Regions from separate parts of the Escherichia sp. TC-EC600-tetX4 genome, predicted to be linked through region 2. Evidence: predicted binding sites of a transcription regulator. Region 2 holds the regulator's gene; the other holds the start of a gene.

Region 1 (3,164 bases), 2.2 Mb from region 2:
ACCGGGCATCATTGTGAATTCACTCTTACCTGATGTGGCGAAAACGCCTTATCCGCCTACAAACGCATGAAGATTCAACATGTTGCAATAGATTTTGTAGGCCTGATAAGCGTAGCGCATCAGGCATTGAGCACCTAATGCCGGATGCGTCGTGAACGCCTTATCCGGCCTACAAACGCACGAAGATTCAACATGTTGCAATAGATTTTGTAGGCCTGATGAGCGTAGCGCATCAGGCAATTCTACTTTACTTCGCTTTGGCGGTTTCTTCGCCGACCAGACCTATCTTCAGGTAACCCGCCTGATGCAGCGTATCCATTACCTTCATCAACGTCTCGTAATCGACGGTTTTGTCCGCTCGGAAGAAGATGGTGGTGTCTTTCTTGCCTTCGGTTAACGCATTCAACGCCGTAATCATTGTTTCATCGGTGACCGGATCGTTACCGATAAACATCGAGTTGTCTGCCTTCACCGACAGATAAACCGGTTTTTCCGGGCGCGGCTGCGGCGTGCTGGTAGAAGCAGGCAAGTTCACCTTCACATCTACCGTCGCTAACGGTGCCGCCACCATAAAGATAATCAGCAGAACCAACATCACGTCGATAAACGGCGTCACGTTGATATCATGCATTTCGCCGTTATCGTCGAGGTTTTCGTTAAGATGCATTGCCATCGGATATTATCCTGCGCGTAATTTTTGTGCGACACGAACCGGATGCGCAGCGGCGCTGGCTTCCAGATCCAGGTCACGGCTTTGCAGCAACAATACCTGCGCTGCAACATCACCCAGCATCGCTTTAAAGCCGCCAATCTGGCGTGCAAATACGTTATAGATAACGACCGCAGGAATCGCTGCCACGAGGCCGATTGCCGTTGCTAACAGAGCTTCTGCGATACCCGGCGCAACGACTGCCAGGTTAGTGGTCTGCGTTTGCGCGATACCAATAAAGCTGTTCATGATGCCCCAGACCGTACCAAACAGACCAACGAACGGAGAAATCGCGCCGATGGTTGCCAGATAGCCGTTACCGCGGCCCATTTGACGACCCACTGCGGCGACCCGACGCTCCAGACGGAAGCTGGTACGTTCTTTAATACCTTCGTTATCGTCGCTGCCTTCTGACAGTTCCAGCTCATTCTGCGCTTCATTGAGCAAATGCAGGCTTAAGCTTTTGCTACCAAAATCAGCGGCGATATCGTTGGCCTGGTTTAAGGAACGCGCTTCAGCCAGCAGTTGCTGCTCGCGCTTAAGGCGACGCTTCTGATTGAAGAACTCTACGCTCTTACTGAAGAAGATTGCCCAGGTGACTACGGAGGCCAAAATAAGCCCAATCATCACGCACTTAACGACAATATCGGCGTGCTGATACATACCCCAGACGGAAAGGTCCGTCTGCATTAAATTATTACCCACTGTGTATCTCCAGGACGCAAGTCACAAAATCTGCGCATAATAATATCAAAACGACGTCGAATTGATAGTCGTTCTCATTACTATTTGCATACTGCCGTACCTTTGCTTTCTTTTCCTTGCGTTTACGCAGTAAAAAAGTCACCAGCACGCCATTTGCGAAAATTTTCTGCTTTATGCCAATTCTTCAGGATGCGCCCGCGAATATTCATGCTAGTTTAGACATCCAGACGTATAAAAACAGGAATCCCGACATGGCGGACAAAAAGCTTGATACTCAACTGGTGAATGCAGGACGCAGCAAAAAATACACTCTCGGCGCGGTAAATAGCGTGATTCAGCGCGCTTCTTCGCTGGTCTTTGACAGTGTAGAAGCCAAAAAACACGCGACACGTAATCGCGCCAATGGAGAGTTGTTCTATGGACGGCGCGGAACGTTAACCCATTTCTCCTTACAACAAGCGATGTGTGAACTGGAAGGTGGCGCAGGCTGCGTGCTATTTCCCTGCGGGTCGGCAGCGGTTGCTAATTCCATTCTTGCTTTTATCGAACAGGGCGATCATGTGTTGATGACCAACACCGCCTATGAACCGAGTCAGGATTTCTGTAGCAAAATCCTCAGCAAACTGGGCGTAACGACATCATGGTTTGATCCGCTGATTGGTGCCGATATCGTTAAGCATCTGCAGCCAAACACTAAAATCGTGTTTCTGGAATCGCCAGGCTCCATCACCATGGAAGTCCACGACGTTCCGGCGATTGTTGCCGCCGTACGCAGTGTGGTGCCGGATGCCATCATTATGATCGACAACACCTGGGCAGCCGGTGTGCTGTTTAAGGCGCTGGATTTTGGCATCGATGTTTCTATTCAAGCCGCCACCAAATATCTGGTTGGGCATTCAGATGCGATGATTGGCACTGCCGTGTGCAATGCCCGTTGCTGGGAGCAGCTACGGGAAAATGCCTATCTGATGGGCCAGATGGTCGATGCCGATACCGCCTATATAACCAGCCGTGGCCTGCGCACATTAGGTGTGCGTTTGCGTCAACATCATGAAAGCAGTCTGAAAGTGGCTGAATGGCTGGCAGAACATCCGCAAGTTGCGCGAGTTAACCACCCTGCTCTGCCTGGCAGTAAAGGTCACGAATTCTGGAAACGAGACTTTACAGGCAGCAGCGGGCTATTTTCCTTTGTGCTTAAGAAAAAACTCAATAATGAAGAGCTGGCGAACTATCTGGATAACTTCAGTTTATTCAGCATGGCCTACTCGTGGGGCGGGTATGAATCGTTGATCCTGGCAAATCAACCAGAACATATCGCCGCCATTCGCCCACAAGGCGAGATCGATTTTAGCGGGACCTTGATTCGCCTGCATATTGGTCTGGAAGATGTCGACGATCTGATTGCCGATCTGGACGCCGGTTTTGCGCGAATTGTATAACATTGCCACTTTTGGACAATTTTGCAGACATTTTATTGTGAAAAGTCTTAAATTGTTGCGTCCGGGATCAAGGCGTCCCGGACGATTCAGGAGTACAATAGGCAGATAAAGGCTTAAACGCTGTTCCACAGGAAAGTCCATGGCTGTTATTCAAGATATCATCGCTGCGCTCTGGCAACACGACTTTGCCGCGCTGGCGGATCCTCATATTGTTAGCGTTGTTTACTTTGTCATGTTTGCCACGCTGTTTTTAGAAAACGGCCTGCTGCCCGCCTCATTTTTGCCAGGCGACAGCTTGTTGATACTGGCAG
Region 2 (3,164 bases):
GATTAACGCAACTGATTAAAAACCCAGCGTCCGCGTCGCTTTCCGCGCGTGGGCGTTGGCGTGACTCATCGCGCTGATGTATTATGGCGCGCTATCCATCCGGGCAGAGGCCTGGCTGATTGTTTCCCCCGAAGTCACCAAGATCATGGCCAAAGAACAAACGGACCGTACGACATTAGATCTGTTCGCGCACGAGCGTCGACCGGGACGACCGAAAACTAATCCGCTTTCGCGCGATGAACAGCTGCGTATTAATAAACGCAACCAGCTAAAACGCGACAAAGTACGTGGCCTTAAGCGTGTCGAACTGAAGCTGAACGCGGAAGCTGTCGAGGCGCTGAACGAGCTGGCGGAGTCGCGCAATATGAGCCGTAGCGAACTGATCGAAGAGATGTTAATGCAGCAACTGGCGGCGCTGCGTAGTCAGGGCATCGTTTAAATTTCCACTTTCATGTAGCACAGTGTGCAGTCCTGCTCGTTTGCTGATTCCGCAAGACTGCCTGTTCTGCTATGATTGCCTTTATCCGTGGGCAATTTTCCACCCCCATTTCAATAAGTTTCAAGAGGTTATTTCACTCATGGCTATCACTGGCATCTTTTTCGGCAGCGACACCGGTAATACCGAAAATATCGCAAAAATGATTCAAAAACAGCTTGGTAAAGACGTTGCCGATGTCCATGACATTGCAAAAAGCAGCAAAGAAGATCTGGAAGCTTATGACATTCTGCTGCTGGGCATCCCAACCTGGTATTACGGCGAAGCGCAGTGTGACTGGGATGACTTCTTCCCGACTCTCGAAGAGATTGATTTCAACGGCAAACTGGTTGCGCTGTTTGGTTGTGGTGACCAGGAAGATTACGCCGAATATTTCTGCGACGCATTGGGCACCATCCGCGACATCATTGAACCGCGCGGTGCAACCATCGTTGGTCACTGGCCAACTGCGGGCTATCATTTCGAAGCATCAAAAGGTCTGGCAGATGACGACCACTTTGTCGGTCTGGCTATCGACGAAGACCGTCAGCCGGAACTGACCGCTGAACGTGTAGAAAAATGGGTTAAACAGATTTCTGAAGAGTTGCATCTCGACGAAATTCTCAATGCCTGATGTGATGCGGCGTAGACTCATGTCTACGCCGTATTAATAGATAATGCCAATCAAAATAATTGCTACAAATTTGTAACTTTTGCTGTTGTACCTGTACAATGTCCCGGTGTTCAAGTGGCCTTGCCGTTGTAAATGTAAGCTGTGCCACGTTTTTATTAACAATATTTGCCAGGGACTTGTGGTTTTCATTTAGGCGTGGCAATTCTATAATGATACGCATTATCTCAAGAGCAAATTCTGTCACTTCTTCTAATGAAGTGAACCGCTTAGTAACAGGACAGATTCCGCATGACTGATAACAATACCGCCCTAAAGAAAGCTGGCCTGAAAGTAACGCTTCCTCGTTTAAAAATCCTGGAAGTTCTTCAGGAGCCGGACAACCATCACGTCAGTGCGGAAGATTTATACAAACGTCTGATCGATATGGGTGAAGAAATTGGTCTGGCTACGGTATATCGCGTACTGAACCAGTTTGACGACGCTGGTATCGTCACCCGCCACAATTTTGAAGGCGGTAAATCCGTATTTGAACTGACACAGCAACATCACCACGATCACCTGATCTGCCTCGACTGCGGCAAGGTTATCGAATTTAGTGATGATTCCATCGAAGCGCGTCAGCGTGAAATTGCCGCAAAACATGGCATTCGCCTGACTAACCACAGTCTCTATCTTTACGGTCACTGTGCCGAAGGCGATTGCCGCGAAGATGAACATGCGCACGAAGGCAAATAAGCCAGCCTGAACGAGAAAAGCCAACCTGCGGGTTGGCTTTTTTATGCAAGGGAAATAAGAAAAGCGAGAGTTACAGCTCTCACTTATTTGTTATTACTGCGTATTTCCTGCCAGACTTTATCACAATCGGCTTTCACCGCCTGATCATTTCCGGTTTGCGTTGCACGCAGACACTGCTGATAATCCAGTACGCGTACACTTTCCTGGTCGGCAAACTGCTGATGTTGTTTCTCTTTCTTCAGCACGTTTAACACGCTCTGGCAGGCTTCAATTTTTTCTGGCGAACCTTGTGCGGTGTTGATACAGGCGCTGTATGCCTCTTTCAGACGACTGTCTTCCTGTGGCGCGGTTGATTGCGCACAAGCTACCAGCCCCGATGCCATTATGGCGATGAGAATCAGTTTTTTCATAGCAAATTCCTCAAACGTGCGGCAGGCACAAAACCTGCCGCGTCGGGCATCAGAAGATGGTGAATGGTGCGATTACCATAAATTTCACGTCACGCTCATCCTGGAAGATGTTGCCGTAACCACCGCCCCAGCTTGGGATGTCGGAGTGGTTGTCGTATTCGGTGAAATGCAGTTTGAACATCGTGCCTTTGGCGCGACCGTCCTGAATGGTATAGACCGCATCCAGGCTGTAGGCAGACTCTTCAATAGTCCGGTTTTTGTCGTAGTACGCATCCGGATTGCTCTGCCAGGTCGCAGGTTTAGCATCCCATGCGTAAACGTAGGAAGCGCCGATGGCGAAGCCTGGAAGATTCCAGTTTTTCAGGTCATACATCGCACCGAAGAAGACCGCTTTTTCGCCGTTGGCGTTGAAGTCAGAACGGTTATCCCACCAGATATCCAGGCGACCGTTTGAGGAAGCGTAGGTTGGAGTCATACGTTGCAGGAAGTATCCCTGCTGACCGTCAGCCTTAACCCAGGTGCCTTCGAGGCGCAAATCCACTACGTCAGCCGCCCGGTAACCAAAGGTCAACGCTTGCAGCCAGGCGGTGCCGTCATAAAGGTCGTTGACGCTGCGATCGTCAACTTTATCTCGGGTACCGTAGAACTGGTAGCTGGTGGTTAACGGGCTACCGGCGATATCAAATTTGTAGCTGGCTTTGGCAAAATATTGATCGATATACCCTTCCGCCTGACCAAATGCCGCTTCCAGTACGAAGTTATTTTTGAAGTCGTATTTCGCCCCAAAGGAGTGCAGATAATCAACTTTGGTGGTTTTATCGTTCTGATAAAACTCATCCATTTCCAGATGCCACGGCGCTTTGTATTCGTTGGTCCACATGTAGGAGAAACTCAACGCACCAGCATCGCC

The links. The regulator Fur, encoded in region 2, represses iron uptake genes when iron is present. The targets are predictions, from matches to a motif close to ATAATAATGAGAACNACTATCAA.
Region 1: a site for Fur is predicted at 1,476-1,498, ahead of exbB (tol-pal system-associated acyl-CoA thioesterase). Genes of this name have one in related genera too.

The regions. Positions count from the first base shown of each region.
Region 1 covers NZ_CP079924.1:732,034-735,197, reverse strand. Annotated here, with positions in the region: gene exbD (TonB system transport protein ExbD) at 248-673, opposite strand; gene exbB (tol-pal system-associated acyl-CoA thioesterase) at 680-1,414, opposite strand; gene metC (cystathionine beta-lyase) at 1,666-2,853, shown strand; gene yghB (DedA family general envelope maintenance protein YghB) at 2,993-3,164, shown strand, end outside.
Region 2 covers NZ_CP079924.1:3,167,040-3,170,203, forward strand. Annotated here, with positions in the region: gene ybfF (esterase) at 1-6, shown strand, start outside; gene ybfE (LexA regulated protein) at 146-439, shown strand; gene fldA (flavodoxin FldA) at 579-1,109, shown strand; gene uof (fur leader peptide) at 1,319-1,405, shown strand; gene fur (ferric iron uptake transcriptional regulator) at 1,398-1,844, shown strand; gene chiQ (ChiQ/YbfN family lipoprotein) at 1,928-2,254, opposite strand; gene chiP (chitoporin) at 2,304-3,164, opposite strand, start outside.